DNA from 2 places in the Streptomyces sp. SAI-127 genome. Region 1 is predicted to be linked to the other one. Evidence: riboswitches for the same ligand, from Rfam matches in the RefSeq annotation. Region 1 holds a riboswitch; the other holds the start of a gene.
The links. A riboswitch is a leader RNA that binds a small molecule or an ion and turns the genes downstream of it on or off. The one in region 1 is predicted to bind cobalamin.
Positions count from the first base shown of each region.

Region 2: it holds a riboswitch for cobalamin, as region 1 does, so the genes downstream of both, M2157_RS36830 (cobalamin biosynthesis protein) here and M2157_RS23315 (HoxN/HupN/NixA family nickel/cobalt transporter) in region 1, are expected to answer to the same signal.

Region 1 is NZ_JARXYJ010000001.1:5,080,731-5,089,782, reverse strand. It holds gene M2157_RS23325 (PP2C family protein-serine/threonine phosphatase) at 1-505, opposite strand, end outside; gene M2157_RS23320 (metalloregulator ArsR/SmtB family transcription factor) at 1,617-1,964, opposite strand; cobalamin riboswitch at 2,046-2,252, shown strand; gene M2157_RS23315 (HoxN/HupN/NixA family nickel/cobalt transporter) at 2,281-3,375, shown strand; gene M2157_RS23310 (nucleoside hydrolase) at 3,425-4,387, opposite strand; gene thrS (threonine--tRNA ligase) at 4,426-5,670, opposite strand; gene M2157_RS23300 (hypothetical protein) at 5,943-6,218, opposite strand; gene M2157_RS23295 (DUF397 domain-containing protein) at 6,228-6,419, opposite strand; gene M2157_RS23290 (helix-turn-helix transcriptional regulator) at 6,425-7,306, opposite strand; gene M2157_RS23285 (ATP-binding protein) at 7,483-8,001, shown strand; gene M2157_RS23280 (alpha/beta fold hydrolase) at 8,036-8,731, shown strand; gene M2157_RS23275 (hypothetical protein) at 8,790-9,052, shown strand, end outside.
Region 2 is NZ_JARXYJ010000001.1:8,022,598-8,031,649, reverse strand. It holds gene M2157_RS36870 (ABC-F family ATP-binding cassette domain-containing protein) at 1-318, opposite strand, end outside; gene M2157_RS36865 (VOC family protein) at 589-1,002, shown strand; gene M2157_RS36860 (hypothetical protein) at 1,007-2,404, opposite strand; gene M2157_RS36855 (alpha/beta hydrolase) at 2,562-3,737, opposite strand; gene M2157_RS36850 (class II aldolase/adducin family protein) at 4,227-4,916, opposite strand; gene M2157_RS36845 (lysozyme) at 5,110-5,859, shown strand; gene M2157_RS36840 (inorganic phosphate transporter) at 6,013-7,251, shown strand; gene M2157_RS36835 (hypothetical protein) at 7,278-7,499, shown strand; cobalamin riboswitch at 7,630-7,773, shown strand; gene M2157_RS36830 (cobalamin biosynthesis protein) at 7,871-8,812, shown strand; gene M2157_RS36825 (cobyric acid synthase) at 8,809-9,052, shown strand, end outside.

The DNA.
Region 1 (9,052 bases):
CGCTCATCGGGGCGCTGCGGCGGGCCTGGAAGAACTGGTCGGTATAGGCGTCCTTGGTGACGATCATGTCCGCGACCAGACCGGCGAGTCTGCGCAGCAGTCGCCGGTCGTCGTCATCGACGCGGTCCAGGGTGACGGCCATCACCCCGATCTGGTCGCTTCCGTCCAGCAGCGGCAGGTACATCCGCACACTGCCGTCCTTCGGCACCTCCACCGTTCTGCGGCCCAGGAACGCCTCGCCGGCGGGGGAGTCCTCGACCGACTCGGGGCCGCCGACCTTCAGCCGCCGCCCCGGCAGCGGGACCAGCAGCACCTGTTCGTAGTCCTGCAGGAGGATGGAGACCTCCCGCCCCCCGACCCTGGCCACCTCTTCCGCGACGAGCGGGGCGATCAACTCCGGCGGCATCTCGTGTGCGCGGTCCAGCAGCACCCCGAGCAGCCGTTCGCCGAACCCCTCGGACCGGTCCACCCCGACCCTGTCCGGCCTACGCCCACGGTCCGTCATAGCTTCTGCTTTCCTTCGTCCTCTGACATGGGGAACTCAGCGGGGTGGCTGCGTCCACACGGTGTTCGCCGGGCGGTCCGGTGCCCCGGCCTCGTCCCACCCCACAGCCGATGCGGGGCGGTGGCGGCCGGAACGGCGCCGCCGGCACAACCCCGACGACGTATCCCGAGGCGGTGCCCGTAGCAACGCACACCCTGCCCCTCTCGGATCCACCAGCAGGCAACCGCGATCAGCGTGGAACGACGCCGCCGACCGGCACAGGCTCGCATCGCCGACCGGTCCAACGAGCCGATTGCGCCATGGGCAGCATGTCGCCCCCGAATTCCGTGCACCACAAGGGGCTTGGGCCGACTGAGACAGGGAGAGGTCGACCGGTCGGCGGGCCGGGTCTGGGCCACCGGACCTGATCACAGGGGGGCCGACGGTGGCCGTGGCCGGCCTGCCGGTCGCGGTGTTCGCGCAGACCGCTTCCAGAATGCCGATCCTGCGCCATGCCGGGTCCCCGACGCCGTGGCCGCGCCCCTCCGGACATCCGCGGAACGATCACGCCGTGCTGGGCCGGCCGCGTCCGCCGAGCTTCAACGACCCCGGCGTATACACACCGGGGTCGCCCTTCCGGGCCGGTCGCACGTGAGAGTGTGCCGACCCGCTTTCATGCTATGCCTGGTGCACATTTCGGGCATCCGGTGTTTCGCGGTTCTCGCGGCGCAGTGCACACATCACGGCCTCGATCGGTCATGGAGGGTCATACAGGTGGCTGTGATTTCTGTGCGGGCCGCTGTGGCGCGCTGCCCCCGTTGCTGAGGTTGCTGTACTTCGCTGCTGTACTGCATCACAGCTCCACTCGGGACTCCGTCTCACTGCTCCCCTGCCGCAACACGACGTACGCCGGCCTGCGAAGCGACGGCTCCATGACCTTGAGCAGCGTCTGGGCATCCGGCCCGTAGGCGTACAACCACCGGGCAGCCTTGGCCGACCTCGCAGCAGCTCTGGCAGCGAACCTCGTGGGTGACGACGGCGAGCACTACGCGGGGGCCGCCAATTCCGTTCCGACGTGGAAACCTTCGACCGCCCAGCGAGCCACGCTGATCGGCACGTACCCCCGACCGGCTCAGGACACCTGCGCCAACAGCCCGCGCACCGCCTCGTCCACCACCCGGTACCGCACCACCCGCCCCTCCTTCTCCCCCGCCACCACCCCGGCCGCCCGCAGCAGCCGTAGCGCCTGGGACACGGCGGGGTCGTTCATGCCCGTCGCGATCGCGAGGTCGGAGACCGCCAGCGGGCCGGTGCGGTGCAGGGCCAGGAGCAGGGAGAGGCGGTTCGGGTCGGCCAGGAGGGCGAAGCGGTCGGACCAGGTGCGGACGTGTCCCGGGTCGCCGATCGCGGCGATGGCGTCGCACACCCGGTGTCCGTCGATCGTGCGGCGGTCGGCTCGGTCGGCCGGGACGAGGTGCATGGCGCTCATCCTCGCAGGCAGCCCTGTGTGATCTTCCATACCTGCGCAGGTGTGCAGCTATGCAGGAGACCCCGCGCCCGCCTACGGTGGGCGGGCCGTGGTGCTCGGGAAGCCGGTGACGACCCCTCAAAGGTCCAGTCCGGTGCGGCCCTCGCCACTGTGATCGGGGAGTTTCCCTCCCACGTCCCTCGCGGGACAGCCACTGGCCGTCACCATCAGGCCGGGAAGGCGGGCAGGGAAACGCACGACCCGTAAGCCAGGAGACCGGCCACGGCAGCTCACGCGTTCATCCACGAGGTGCTGGAGTGACCACCGTATGACTGATCCTGCGCTGCCCGAGACCGCCGCCGCCTCCTTCCGCTGGCGGCGCGAGGACACCGTCAAGACGGTCGGTCTGATGGTCGCGATAGCCGCCCTGCACATCGTCGCCTTCGGCATCCTCTTCCTGCTGGTCGTCCCGGAGCACTACGAGGTGGGCGACAAGGCCTTCGGCATCGGACTCGGGATCACCGCCTACACCCTCGGTATGCGGCACGCCTTCGACGCCGACCACATCGCCGCGATCGACAACACCACGCGCAAGCTGATGGCGGACGGCAAGCGGCCGGTGTCCGGAGGGTTCTGGTTCGCGCTCGGGCACTCCAGTGTCGTGGTCCTGCTCGCCGCGCTGATCGCCGGCGGCACCCAGCTGGCCGGCAAGGTCATGAACGAGGGGTCAAGTACCCACCAGGTGCTCGGATTTCTCGGTACGACGGTCTCCGGGTCGTTCCTCTATCTCATCGCCGCTCTCAACCTGGTCGCCCTGATGGGCATCCTGAAGGTCTTCCGGGCGATGCGGGCGGGAACGTACGACGAGAAGGAGCTGGAGCAGCATCTCGACTCGCGCGGCTTCATGAACCGGATCCTCGGGCGGCTCACCAAGTCCATCACCCGGCCGGGGCAGATGTTTCCGCTGGGCTTCCTGTTCGGGCTCGGCTTCGACACGGCCACGGAAGTGACCCTGATGGTGATGGCCGGGTCGGGTGCGGCCGCGGGCCTTCCCTGGTACGCCATCCTCTGTCTGCCGCTGCTCTTCGCCGCCGGCATGAGCCTGTTCGACACCCTCGACGGCACGTTCATGAACTTCGCCTACCAGTGGGCCTTCTCCAACCCCGTCCGCAAGGTCTTCTACAACCTCGCCATCACCGGTCTGTCCATCGCGGTCGCCTTCTTCATCGGCACGATCGAGCTCGTCGGCGTCCTGCACGACAAGCTCGACCTCACCGACGCCCTCACCACCTGGATCGCCGACATCGACCTCGACAACGTCGGCTACGTCATCGTCGGCCTGTTCGTGGTGGTGTGGGCGGCGGCGATCGCCTACTGGCGGCTCGCGAAGGTGGAGCAGCGGTGGGGCGTCAGCAGTTCTTGAGGGACCACCCCCCGGTGCTGCGAGCCCGCTGCGAGCGGCCGGGCCACGGCTAGGCGCCCTCCACCGCCGTCAGCCACAGCTTCACGTACCGCTCCACGTCGACGCCCAACCCCACGTCCACGAGCGTCACTTCACGTTCGCCGTCGTGGATCTCGGACTCGCCGGGACGGCGGCGGCGGTCGACGACGGTCTGGCCGCGGGTCGGGCCCGGGGCCAGGCTCACCTCCACCGGCAGGAGTTCGGTGGTCAGACCGTCCGGGTCGACGACCGCGCAGACCGCGCCCGCGTCGCCGAGGCCGCCCGTGGGGGTGGGGTCGCCGGAGGTGGCCGGGTCGCGGTGGGCGAGGAGTTCCCCGGCCATGCGCAGGCTGGGCTCCGAACTCGCCCGCAGCCGCTGGACGTCGGCGGCGGGGACGACGACCCGCTCGAAGACGTCCAGGCCGTACATGGTGATCGGCACCCCGGCGGTGAGCAGCACGGCGGCCGCTTCGGGGTCGTGCCAGACGTTGAACTCCGCGACCGGCGTGGCGTTCCCGGTCGCCACCGCGCCGCCCATGAACACGATCCGCTCGATGTTCCGCACCACCTCGGGGTGCGTACGAAGGAGCAGGGCGATGTTGGTGAGCGGCGCGGTCGGGATCAGCGTGACCGGGCGGGGCGAGGCGAGGATCTCCCGCCTGAGCAGGGTCACCGCGTCCACGTCCACCGCCACCCGGGTCGGCGCGGGCAGCCCCAGGTCACCCATGCCGTCGAGGCCGTGCACGTGCTGCGCGGTGCGCACGGGCTCGATCAGCGGCCGCGCGGCGCCCCGGGCGACGGGGATGTCCCCGGCCCCGGCCTGCTCCAGGACGGTCAGAGTGTTGCGGACGACGCCGTCGACGTCGGTGTTCCCGGCGACACAGGTGACCGCGCGCAGATCGATGCCTGGATGCCGTACGGCGAACAGCAGGGCCAGGGCGTCGTCGACACCGGTGTCGCAGTCGATGATCACCGGGATGGGCTGACCGGTCACGGCGGGGGTCCTTTCGTCACTGGCATACGGGTCCGACCTTACGCAGCCGCCCAGAGTTCGGCCCCGCGATCACCGGCCCGGGCACCGATCCGCTCCAGCAGCTCGTCGACCGGCACCGCTCCTGGCCTACGGCCGTCCCGCAGTCGTACGGCCGCACAGCCGGCGTCGGCCTCCCGCTCCCCGATCACCGCCTGGTACGGCACGAGGCGCGCGGCGCGGACGCGGGCGCCGAGGGTGCCGTGGCCGGGGCCCGAGAGTTCGGCCCGGACGCCGCGCGCTTCGGCCTGCCGTACGAGGTCATGGGCCCGTTCCTCCTGGGCGTCGCCCACCGGCAGAACCACCAGCTGTACGGGGGCGAGCCACACCGGGAAGGCACCGCCGTGCGCCTCGATGAGATGGGCGACCGCCCGTTCCACGCTGCCGATGATGCTGCGGTGGACCATCACCGGGCGGTGTTTGCCGCCGTCGGGGCCGATGTAGTGGAGGTCGAAGCGTTCGGGCTGGTGGAAGTCGATCTGGACGGTGGAGAGGGTGGACTCCCGACCGGCGGGGTCGGTGATCTGTACGTCGATCTTGGGGCCGTAGAAAGCCGCCTCGCCCTCGACCGACTCGTACTCGATGCCGTCCAGGACCTCTTCGAGGAGGGCGGTGGCGCGGCGCCAGAGCGCGGGGTCCGCGACGTACTTGCCGGAGTCTCCCGGGAGGGACAGACGGAACCTGGACGCTCGGATGCCGAGGTCGTCGTAGGCGCGCCGGATGAGTCCGAGGGCGGCGCGGGCTTCCGCCACGGCCTGCTCAGGGGTGCAGAAGATGTGGGCGTCGTTGAGCTGGATGGAGCGGACGCGGGTGAGACCGCCGAGGACGCCCGACAGTTCGGAGCGGTACATGCCGCCCAACTCGGCGATCCGCAGGGGAAGTTCACGGTAGCTGTGGGCCCGTGACCGATAGATGAGCGCGTGGTGCGGGCAGAGGCTGGGCCGCAGCACGACCTCCTCGCCGCCCAGCCGCATCGGCGGGAACATGTCGTCGCCGTAGTGCGACCAGTGCCCGGAGATCTCGTACAGCTCCCGCTTCCCGAGCACCGGCGAGTACACATGCCGGTACCCGGCGGCCCGCTCCGCCTCCCTGACGTACTCCTCCAGGACATGCCGTACGACGGCCCCGTCGGGCAGCCAGTACGGCAGCCCCGCGCCCATCAGCGGATCGGTGTCGAACAGCTCGAGCTCACGGCCGAGTCGGCGGTGGTCATGCTGCATGGGGTTGATGTGGTTCGTGGGGTTCATGGGGTCCTCCCTCGCGATGGGGGGGGCGAGGAGCCGACGGGAACGACGAAGCCCCGGGGCACTCGCCCCGGGGCTTCGGACTGCGTCAGCTGTCAGCGCGCCGGGACCTGCTCCGGCGTCGTCGTGATGGAGGGGATGGCTTGGGCGCGCTGCATGGGGTGAGGGTAAGGGGAGGGGTGGGGGTGGGGCGAAGGGTTTTCGGGCGGGGTGGCGTTCTGGCACGTCGAGTCCGTGTGCAGCCGGGACCTGTCGGAACCTGGCGGAGTAGTGGATCAGGTCAGGGCCCGGTACTCGGGGGACGGATCGGCCAGTTCGGGATGCTCGACGGGGTAGCGCTCCCCGTGGATCCGGCTCATCGCCCAGTGCCAGGCCTCGTCGTGGAAGACCAGGCCGCGGTAGGGGTGGCCGGCCGGTTCATAGGGGTAGCAGCGCAGGGCCGCCGCCCGGGACGCGGACAGGGACATGCCGCCGTGGTGGTGCATCACCCAGGCGTAGGCGCGGCGCTCGGACCGGAGGAGGTCGAGGTATTCGGCTTCGGTCCAGGTCATGGGGGCTGGTCAGGGGTGCGCGCGGTGCAGGGACCGTATGAAGGTGGTCCAGGTGTCGGGGACGACTTGGAGTATCGGTCCGCCGGGGGTCTTGGAGTCGCGGACGGCGATGGTGTGGGGGTGGTTGCGGGCGACTTCGACGCACTCGCCGTGCGCGTCGCCGCTGCTGTACGTGGACTTCCTGAACTCGTAGTCGGACACGGGCCCTACATCTCCTTGCGGATGCCGTCGATGAGTCTTACGGAGTTGCTGTGCGCGAGTCCGAGCCGCGTGATCCGATCGAAGGTCGCGTTGTGGTGCGCGGCGTCAGTCTCGCTCTCCAACCAGACCTTCGTCGACGAAGTATCCACCTGTACGACGTCCAGAGCACCGGGCTCAGCGAAGGAGACGACGGTGAAGGCACAGGTCATCCCGGGGTGGGCGCCGACGATGAAGGGGACCACCTGCACCCGCACGTTGGGCAGGTGCGCCGCCTCCAGCAGATGCTCCAGCTGAGCCCGCATGACATCTCGACCACCGACCAATTGGCGTACGGCACCCTCATGAAGCAACGCCCAAAGCTGTAGCGGGCGTTCGCCGCCCAGCCTCGCCTGCCGGGCCATCCTCGCCTCGACGAAGGTCTCGATCTCGTCGAGGTCGTCCCAGGAACCGTTCCCGACTGCGAGGGCACGGGCGTAGTCGGCGGTCTGCAAGAGGCCGGGCACAAAGGCGAGTTGCCAGGTGCGGAGTTCCGTGGCGATGTCCTCCAAGGCCACGTACTCGATCTGCGCGGTCAGTTGCGGGTACTGGTTCCACCAGCCCTTTGCCTTACGCCGTTCCCGATCCGCCTTGGCGAGGGCGAGCAACTTGCCGATAACTGCCTCGTCGGTCTCGCCGTACAGATGGGACAAGGCCCTGATGTCGGGATCGCGCAACGGCACCTGCCCGCGCTCGATCTTCGCCACCTTGGTGACGGATGCCGTCAGCGCCTCCGCGGCATGTGCCTGCCTGAGATCACGCGCTTCTCGCATCCGCAGCAGCTCACCACCGAGCCGCCGCCCCAGAACGGTCGTGATGGTCTTCCCACGGTCGGGGTTCCTGCCTGCCACGCGTGCCCTCCTTAGGTAAGGCCAGCAATATTTCTGCCCTGTTCGATTTCTGCCCAATTTCCCTAGAGGCTACCGTCAGTACTCGACCGCTCGCTCAGCGAAACCAGTTGGCGGAAGTGCACCGTGCTGCCCGCACGGCGGAGCCACCCCCGACTTCCCAGCCCCCGGAGGAACCCGTGACCGACGCCTGCCCTCCCCGCCCGCCCAAGTCCTACGACCGCCACGACGAAGTCAGTTACACCCCGTACCCGCGCAGCATCCCCCTCGCCCGCAGGCACGTGGCCGGACTCGCCGTCGACTGGGGCCATCCGGCCCTCGCCGGCGACGCAGCCCTGGTGGCAAGCGAGTTGTGCACGAACGCCCTGCTGCACGGCTGCCTACGAGACCGCCTCTTCCGCGTCGAGACGACCCTCACCGCCACCGCCCTCCGCATCGCGGTGACCGACCCGAGAGGAGAACGCCTCCCCGGCACCCGGCCGCCCCACCCCGACGACCAGTTCGGCCGAGGGCTGCTCATCGTCCGTGTGCTGGCGGGTCGTTGGGCGGTGGAGAGGCTCACGGTCGGCAAGACGGTATGGGCGGAACTGGACCTCCCGAGGAAGTGCGATGCGCCGCGTGAGCAACCCCAACCGATCCATGCCCCGTCTCCTATTTGCTCTGCTGCAGACCTCCACAACCAAACTGAATTCACTTAAGGTTCGGTTGAAGTCATTGACGAGGAGGTCAACCATGGCGTTTGTTCTCATCCACGGTGCAAGCTTCGGCGCGAACTGCTGGGACGAGCTGATCCCCCATCTCGGTGCGGAAGCGTTGGCAGTCGATCTTCCCGGGCGCGGCAGCAGGGCCGGAGTCGACCTGGGCACGGTCACTCTCGCCGACTGCGCCGATGCGGTCCGGGAGGACGTCGAGGCGAAGGACCTGCGGGACGTCGTACTGGTCGGTCACTCCTTCGCGGGAGTCACGATGCCGCGCGTCTTGGACCTCATACCCAACCGGATCCGCCACGTCGTCCTCGTGTCGGCCGTGGTGCCGCCGGACAGATCCCGGGTCCTTGACCAGATCGATCCCGAAGTGCGGGATCTGGTGGAGCAGTCCATCGCCGACGGCGTCTACCACCAGACCCGCGAGGGCGCCGCCGCAATGCTGTGCAACGACATGGACGAGGCGACCACCACGTCCGTCCTGGACCGGCTTGCCGACGATTCGGCCGCCCTGCTGAGCGAGACAGTGGACCTCAGCGGCTACCGACGCGAAATCCCCCGGACCTACGTGCACCTCACGCGGGACCAGTGCTACGTCGAGGAACTCCAGCAGCGATCCATAGCGCTGCTTCGGCCCGACGTCATCGATCTCGACACCGGTCACATGGCAATGATCAGTGCACCCGAAAAGCTTGCCTCCGTCCTCAACACCATTCACGGCTGATCGCCGGTTTTGGCAGATGCTTGACCCCCGTCAATGGCGGGGCCCCTACTCTTCCTTCATGGCGGATCACCAACCGACCCACGCGGGCGTTCCTGACGCCTCCGTCATCCCAAAGCCTGCGTCACGCCGACGTGTTCGCTTGGCTGTTGCCTGCATCGTGATGGGGCTGGCAGTGATCATGGTGGTACCGGCATTGCTCGCGGCGCCGTTGGCAGATCCTTCTCCGATCTTCATGACGGCTGGCGTCATCGCCGGGTTCGGCTGCTGCGCCCTGCCTCACCTCTGCGTGGCACGAAAGCCCTGGCACAGACACGGCCCTGC
Region 2 (9,052 bases), 2.9 Mb from region 1:
GTTGGCGATGCGCTGTTCGTTGTCGCGCATCTTCTTCAGCAGGACGTCGAGGCCGCGCGCGGAGAGGATGCGGTCGCGGGCGAGCACGTCGAGGTCGCCGGTGCGGGGGTCCTGGGGGAGGTAGCCGACCTCGCCGGAGCGGGTGATCTGACCCGCGGCGGGGATGCCCTCGCCGGCCAGGCACTTGGTGAGGGTGGTCTTCCCCGCGCCGTTGCGGCCGACCAGGCCGATGCGGTCGCCCTTGGCGACACGGAAGGTGGCGGACTCGATGAGGACTCGGGCGCCGGCGCGCAGCTCGATACCGGAGGCGGAGATCACGGACAGACTCCAGGGCGGATTCGGGATTGACGGGTGGGCGGCTGAGGACGTTCCCGCCGTCTAATGCGCGAGGAGAATGGCCATGGGCCAAGTCTAACGGGGGCGTGCAAGCACTTTTCCTGGGTTCGGTGTTGGGTTGGTCTCGCTACGGGGCGGTCGTGGCTGCCGTCGGGCCGTTGTCAGTGGTCGCTGCGAGACTGGTCGGCAGGGGGAATTCCCGGCGTTCGCCCGGGTTCCGTTCCGTCGTTTGATCACAAGGGAGTGATCGGCATGGCAGGTACGAGCGGTGGGCGTCCGAGCATCTACCCGACGCTGCTGTACACCGACGCGAAGGCGGCGATCAGGCAGCTGACGGAGGCCTTCGGATTCACCGAGCTGTCGGTGTACGAGGGCGAGGACGGCTCCGTACTGCACGCCGAGCTGGTGCAGGGCAACGGCGCGGTGATGCTCGGCTCGAAAGGCCGCGGCGGTGTCTTCGACGCGGCGATGAAGGACGCGGGCACGACCGGGGTGTACGTCGTCGTGGACGACGTCGACGCACACCACCGCCGCGCCGTGGAGCACGGCGCGGAGATCCTGATGCCCCCGACGGACCAGGAGTACGGCTCCCGGGACTACATGGCCCGGGACGCCGAGGGCAATGTGTGGAGCTTCGGAACGTACGCCCCCGAGATCGGGGGCTGAGCCCTCAGCCCCCGGTGTGCACCTGGAAGGCGGCGCGGCGTACGGCCTTGGCGAGGGCCGGGTCGGGGTGGGCGGCGGCGAGGGCGACCAGGACCTGCACGGTGCGCGGGTGACCGACGGCCCGGACCTCGTCGAGCAGTCGGGGGACGGTCGGCTGGAGGGCGGACTCCAGGTGCCGCACCAGCATCGGGGCCTCGCCGTGGTCGGCGACGGCGGCCGCGGTGTCGACCCACAGCCAGGTGGCCTCTTCCCGGGTGAGCACCTCGTGGGCGTCCTCCGGGTCGATCCCGTCGTGCTCGGCCAGCCACAGCAGGGCGTACGGCCGCAGGGTGGGCTCGTCGGCCACGGAGCGGACGTCGGGCTCGGCCGGGGCACCGACGACGCGCAGGGCCTCGAAGGCGAGGCCGCGCAGCAGGGCGTCGTCGCCGCGGGCTGCGCCGAGCAGCTCGGTGACGGCGCTGCCGACGGGACGGGCCGCGAGCCAGGCGCGGTACTCGGCGCGGGCCGCGTTGGGGCGCAGCTGGGCGCAGCCGCGCAGCATCTCCTCGGCGGCGACCTCGATGTTGCCGGCCGGGCTCTGCGCGGCGACGCAGATCTGCTCCAGCTTGACCCACACCGCCCAGCTGCCGAGCGGGGTGAGGGTGGCCTGGCCGTCGCCGTAGGTCAGGGCGCCGACGGAGGCGAGGGCGCGCAGGGCCCAGTCGAGGAGGGGGGCGAGAGGGGCGTCGGCCGTCTCGGGCTCCTCCACGGGCTCCGGCTGGGGGCCGTAGGGGATCTCGCAGCGCTCGGTGCGCAGTTCGGTGACGCGCTGCTCCAGGAGGTCCAGGAGCTGCTCGACCGGGACGGGGCCGGCCGACAGCTGGAGGAAGGAGAGCACCTGGGGCATGGCCGAGACGACCTCGGCGACGGCGGCGGGCTCGCGGTCGGTGGGTTCCGGGGAGGCGAGGGACCAGGCGTCGAAGAGGGCGACCCAGCCGCGCAGTACGGCGCTGTCGTCGCGGTTCCAGGCGCGCAGCCGCCAGCCCGGGCGCGCGCTGTCGCCGTGCACCTCGATCAGACCGGCGAGGCGGGCGGTGTCCCAGGCGGCGCGGACCTGAGCCGGGGTCAGGCCGAGGTCCCGGGCCGCACGCCCGGCTGTCTCGTCGGAGAGGGTGCCCTTGCCGTCGGAGCCCGCGCCGTCCCTGCCGGGGCCCAGGGCGCCGTCGGCCCAGTGCGCGACGCGGGCCGCGTCGGCGAGACCGGAGCGCGCCATTCTGGCCAGTTCCGCGGGGGCCGGTGTGCCTTCCGGCGGGCGGGGCGCGGGGCGGCGTGGGCGCCGTTGGTTCACGGCTGAGGGGGCGGCGGCCAGGGGTCGCGGGCGGACGAGTCGAAGCCTGGAGTCGCGCGGGATACGGGACGTCACGGGTGCAGTCTTCCGGTTGACGGTCCGAAAACCCAAACGGAATGCCACCGCGCGCGACGGGGCGAGCCGGCGCCGGGGCCGCGCGGAGGGGCATACGCCGTGATCAGGCCAGTAGTACGGGCTTAAACGGAACCTGTGGGACCGGGGCGCACGGAGGTCACATCAGGGGGGTGAGGAAACGGCGCAGTGCCTCTTCGTAGCCGCTCGGGTCGGCGTTCCACATCGCCGCGTGGGGGGCCTGGCGGACCGTGTGGAGGGCGATCCGGTCGGGGTGGGTACCGGCGAGACGGCGGGAGAGGTCCCAGGGGGCGATCGTGTCGTCCGGGCCGTGGAAGATCAGGGTCGGCGGCGGGGGCCGGTCGGGGCCCGGGTCGTCGGTCCGGTCCTCGTGGTCGGCGTAGGGGACGGTGCGGTCCGCGTACAGGCCGGAGTGGGCGCTGGGCAGTCCGGTGCGGCCCTGTGCCGCGCGCACCGCGAGCGGCAGGAGGACGCCGGGGGTGTGGCGGGCCGCGGCGAGGGCGCGCAGGGTCCGCTCCCAGCTGAGGACCGGCGAATCCAGGACCAGCCCCCTGACGCGGTCGCGCAGGCCCGAGTGGGCGGCGGCGCGCAGGGCCATCGTGGCGCCGGTGGACCAGCCGAGCAGGACGAGTTGACGGGCGCCGTGGCTGACGGCGAAGCGCATGACCGCGTCCAGGTCGCGCCACTCGGTGTCGCCGAAGTGGTTCAGGCCGTCGGGCGGGCGGGGGGCGCCCGCGTCGCCGCGGTGGGCGGGGGCGAGGACCGGGAAGCGGAGCCCGTGCAGGAACTCCATGACGTTCATGGCGTGTTCGCGGGTCGTGCCGAGGCCGTGGACCGCGATGACCCAGGTGTCGCGTATGCCGGGGACGAACCAGGCGGGCAGGGTGCCGAGTTCGCCCGGGATCTCGACGTCGGTGTGGTCGAGGCCGAGGACCGACTTCGGGTTGCCGACGTACACGTTCGGGGTGAGCCAGACCTTGTCGCCGGGTTCCAGGGTGCCGTGGGTGACGCGTTCCAGGCGGCGGACGACGGTGTCGGCGGAGTGCGGTTCCGCGGTGAGGACGGGGCCCACGACGGCGTGGGAGGCGTCGCCCGCGAGGCCGTAGATGCCGGGGCGCAGCGCGGCGAGGTCGCGGGTGAGGGCGATGCGGCCGGCGGCGGTGGAGTGGACGGTGAGCCGGGGTTCACCGGGCAGCGGGCGGCCCGGTGACGCCTTCAGTCCGGCGTCGCTGGCGATCCTCCCGGCGACGATTCCGGCGGTGCCGGCCGCCAGGGCTGCGGTGACGGCAGCGGCCGTCGCTTTGACAGTACGCACGCCTTCAGTGTCCTGTCGGACTCGGTGTACGGCCAGTGGGCGGGTGCCTCCGGCGGTTGGGCGGGTGGGTGCGGGTTCGGTGGGGGCGGGCGTTGTGCGCAGTTCCCCGCGCCCCTGGGTGCCTGCGGCGGCCTGTGCGGGTTCGGTGGGGGCGGGTGTAGCGCGTGCGGGTGTGTTGTGGGTCGGGGCCGGGGTGGGGGGTGTCCGTCCTCGGTCCGGCGGTTGCTGTCGATTGAGCAGTACTGGGCAACGGACGCCGGCCGCTGCGGGTGGACACCCCCCACCCCGTCCCCGGCGCGCCGTACGCGGCTACCGGCCCGTCGGGGCGCGCGGTGCGGCTAACGGTCCGTCGGGGCGCGTGAGGTGGGGATCGGTCCGTCGTGGCGCGGGTGACTGCAACTCCCCAGGGGCGCGGGGAACTGCGCGACCAGCCCCCACCGGCCTGCAGACGCGCAAAGACCCGACGCGGCACCCCCGTAGGCGCCCTGTTCAAGCCCCGCGCTGGCCGTACCCCCGCAACCGCTCCCCCGCCTCCGCCACCTGTTCCTCCGTCAGCAGGTTCGGGGTCAGGCCCGGTACCGCGCGGGCCGTCAGCCACAGGTGGCACATCCATTCCAGTTGGGCTGTGCGGTCGTAGGCCTGGGCGAGGGTGCTGCCGTAGGCGATCGTGCCGTGGTTCTGGAGAAGGCAGGCGGAGCGGTCGGCGAGGGCGTGGAGCATGTTCTCGGCCAACTCGTCGGTGCCGTAGGTGGCGTAGGGCGCAACCCGGACGGCGCCGCCGAGCGCGCCGGTCATGTAGTGGATCGCGGGGAGCTCGGACACGAGCGTGGAGACGGCCGTGGCGTGCACGGCGTGGGTGTGGACGACCGCACGGGCGTCCGTGCTGCGGTAGACGGCGAGATGCATGGGGAGTTCGCTCGTCGGGACCAGGCTGCCGAGGACCTGTCGGCCGTCGAGGTCGACGCCCGTGACGTCGTCCGGCGTGAGGCGGTCGTAGGGGACGCCCGAGGGCGTGACCAGGACCGTGTCCGCGACGCGCACCGAGACGTTGCCGGAGGTTCCGACGACCAGTCCGTGGGACACCGTCCTGCGGGCGGTGTCGACCAACTCCCCCCAGGCGTCCGCCTCCTCGGCACCGACATCCCGTACGTCCCGTGGATCCCGCCGTTCCTCAGCCATGCCGCGATCCTGCCAGCCGTGGCGCCGGATCGCCTCCGGGCGGGGCACTGTAGGGCGCGCGCCCGAGCTACGAAAGGGCGCATTTCCGTATACGCGCCCCTCTCTCACAGCTTGGCCGGAGATCGCCCGCAATTCGATTATCTTCCAGTAATCTCTGGGCTTTGTTGTGCACGACGCCATTCCGGGGGGACACATGGCCCGTGATCGCAAGCCTGCCCGTCGCCGAACCCGCGCCCTGGCCGTGTCCGTGGCCACGCTCACCGTGGGAGGCATGGCACTCGCCGAGACACCCGCCTCGGCGGCGAGCCTGCCCAAGGGGCACGACGTCTCTTCGCACCAGAAGGACGTCGACTGGCGGAAGGCCAGGGCCAAGGGCGCCACGTTCGTCTACGTCAAGGCGACCGAGTCCACCAACTACCGCAATCCGCACTTCGGTCAGCAGTACAACGGCGCGCGCGACGCGGGCATAGTCCGCGGGGCGTACCACTTCGCACTGCCGGACAAGTCGTCGGGCAGGACACAGGCCGCGCACTTCGTACGCAACGGCGGCGCCTGGACCGCGGACGGCTGGACCCTGCCGCCCGCGCTCGACATCGAGTACAACCCGTACGACAAGAAGCACAAGTGCTACCGCATGACCAAGGCGCAGCTGGTCGGCTGGATCAAGTCGTTCAGCGATGAAGTGAAACGGCTCACCGGGCGCCGTCCGGTGATCTACACGACCGCCCACTGGTGGAACACGTGCACGGGCGGCAGCGGCGCCTTCGCCTCCGACCACGCGCTGTGGGTGGCCCGCTACAACTCGGCGGACACGGGAGCGCTGCCCGCCGGATGGTCGTACTGGACGATCTGGCAGTACGACAACAGCGGCAGCCTGCCGGGTGACCAGAATCTCTTCAACGGGTCGGCGAATCAGCTGAGGAGGTTCGCCAGGGGGTCGTAGCCGTGGGGCGCACGGGTCGCGCGGGGGCCGAGAGGTCCGGCACAGCCGTAGCGGAAGATTCCGGTCACCGCACGGCCCGCCTCAGTTCACCTTCCGTTCATCCAGGTTACCTACGTTCAACGCGCCAATGACCTCGAACGATTGCCTGGGTAAATGGAAAACTTCTCGCTGATCCTCGCGATTGTGGTGGTAACCGCACTCGCGTTCGATTTCACGAACGGTTTTCACGACACCGCCAACGCGATGGCCACCACCATCTCGACCGGTGCACTCAAGCCCAAGGTCGCGGTGGCCATGTCCGCCGTGCTCAACCTTGTGGGCGCTTTCCTCTCGGTGGAGGTCGCCAACACGATCTCCAAGGGTCTCGTCGACGAGACCGGCATCCGTCCCGAGGTCATCTTCGCCGCCCTGGTCGGCGCGATCCTCTGGAACCTGCTGACCTGGCTGGTGGGCCTGCCCTCCAGTTCCTCGCACGCCCTCATGGGCGGTCTGATCGGCGCCACCATCGCCTCGGCGGGCATGGGCGCGGTCCACGGCGACGCGCTCATCACCAAGGTCCTGATCCCGGCGATCGCCGCGCCGATCGTCGCGGGCATCGCCGCCATGCTGGCCACCCGGCTCTCCTACACCCTGGGCAAGAAGGCCGACGGCAAGGCCGCCGCGAAGGGCTACCGCACCGGCCAGATCGCCTCGGCCGGCCTGGTCTCGCTGGCCCACGGCACCAACGACGCGCAGAAGACGATGGGCATCATCACCCTCGCCCTGGTCGCCGGCGGTGTCGTCGCGCCCGACTCCGACCCGCCCACCTGGGTCATCCTCTCGGCGGGCCTCGCCATCGCGCTCGGCACCTACCTCGGCGGCTGGCGCATCATCCGCACCATGGGCAAGGGCCTGACCGACCTCCAGCCGCAGCAGGGCTTCGCCGCCCAGACCAGCGCGGCCACCGTCATCCTGGCCTCGTCCCACCTCGGCTTCTCCCTGTCCACCACGCACTCCGTCTCCGGTTCGGTGATGGGCGCCGGCCTCGGCCGCAAGGGCGGCGTCGTCCGCTGGTCCACGGCCACCCGCATGTTCGTCGCCTGGGGCCTGACGCTCCCGGCGGCGGCCCTGGTGGGCGCCCTGGCCGAGTCGGTCACCGACCTCGGCGACTGGGGTACGGCGGTCGTGGCGGTCTTCCTCGTCGCCTCCAGCGCGGCGATCTGGAAGATCTCGCGGCGCGAGGTCGTGGACGCGTCCAACGTCAACCACACCGACGAGCCGGCCGGCGTGGTGACCACGGCGATCGCCGCCGTGACCCCGCCGCCCGCGGGCACGGTGACCGAGGTCCTCACCGCCACGATCCCGGCCCCGCCCGCCACGACGGAACCGGCCGCCCCGCCGGCCGCCGTCTGAGCCCGCAGTACTAAGGAAGCCTCACCATGAAGATCGACTGGGAAGCACTCGGCTCCGTCTTCGGCGTCAGCCTCGTCGTCACCGTGGGCCTCGTGGCCCTGTTCACCCTCGGCATCATGGGCCTGTCCCGCCAGGAACGGGCCACCGCCCAGGGCGACTCGGCCGCCCTCGCGGTCACCGGCGCCTACGCCTGCTTCGCGGCGTGCGCGGCGGCGGTGGCATACGGGATCTATCTGATCGTGGCCTGACGGCACCCCGTCACTCGACGGCCGGGCGGGCACGGAACCTTCGGGTTCCGTGCCCGCCCGGCCGTCTTCCATGACCGGCGATGTGGGGTTCTGCACACTCCCCCGCCGCAGGTCAGAAGCAAGTTGACGGCTCTCGAAGGGCCGTGGTGGACTGCCGGAGCCATATACGGCGGCAGAAGAGGAAGCCGGTGCGAATCCGGCGCGGTCCCGCCACTGTCACCGGGGTGGGTAGCCCCGGGAGCCAGGAACTCTCGCCGCCGGTCTCGTCGAACCAGGGCGTGGACACCCTGAGTGAGGACATGACGCGATGCTCGCCTGCCGATCCACCTGCAGTTCCAGGCACTTGAACGACCCCGCGATCGGCTGAGCCGGTGCGTGCCGATCGCGTCTTCGCGTACGGCTCCGCCGCCGGTCTGATCGGTGACCTTCTGCTCGGTGACCCCCGTCGTGGGCATCCGGTCGCCGCGTTCGGACGGGCCGCGGGCGCCGTGGAGCGGGTGTTGTGGCGGGACCACCGGGGGTGGGGCACGCTGCACACCGCCGTGTGCGTGGGCGGTGCGGTGGGACTCGGTGCCGTGGCGGAGAACGTCGTACGTCCGTCCCGTACCGCTTCCGTCGCGCTCACCGCAGCCGCCACCTGGGCCGTCGTGGGCGGGACTTCACTCGTGCGGGAGGCCCGGGTCATCGGGCGGGCGCTGGAGGCCGGAGACGTCGAGGCGGCCCGGGACCGGCTGCCGCATCTGTGTGGGCGCGATCCTCAGGCACTCGATGCCGACGGGATCGCGCGGGCCGTCGTGGAGTCCGTCGCCGAGAACACCTCCGACGCCGTGGTGGGGGCGCTCATGTGGGGAGCCGCCGCCGGAGTGCCGGGGCTGCTCGGGTTCCGGGCCGTGAACACGCTCGACGCCATGGTGGGACACAAGTCGGTCGAATACCGCCGCTTCGGGTGGGCTTCGGCCCGGCTCGACGACCTCGCCGGGTGGCCGGGGGCGCGGCTGACCGCCGTACTCGCCGCCCTGGCCGGTGACAGTCCGCGGGGTGCCGTGCGGGCCTGGCGGGAGGACGCACCCCAGCATCCGAGCCCCAACGCCGGGCCCGTCGAAGCCTCGTTCGCGGGGGCGCTGGGTGTCCGGCTCGGCGGGACCCTCTCGTACGCGGGGCGGGTCGAGCATCGGCCGGTGCTGAATCAGCGAGGGCGCGCCGTCGCCACGTACGACATCGAGCGCGCCGTACGGCTGTCACGGCGCGTCGGGCTGCTCGCGCTCAGCGTCGGTGTCGCCGCGCGGGCCTTCGTGAAGGGGCGTACGGCATGAGTGGCGGGGGTCTTCTCGTCGCCGGAACCACCTCGGACGCCGGCAAGAGTGTCGTCACCGCCGGGATCTGCCGATGGCTGGTGCGGCAGGGGGTGAAGGTCGCGCCGTTCAAGGCGCAGAACATGTCCCTCAACTCGTTCGTCACGCGCGAGGGCGCCGAGATCGGGCGGGCCCAGGCCATGCAGGCGCAGGCCTGCCGCATCGAGCCCACCGCGCTCATGAACCCCGTGCTGCTCAAGC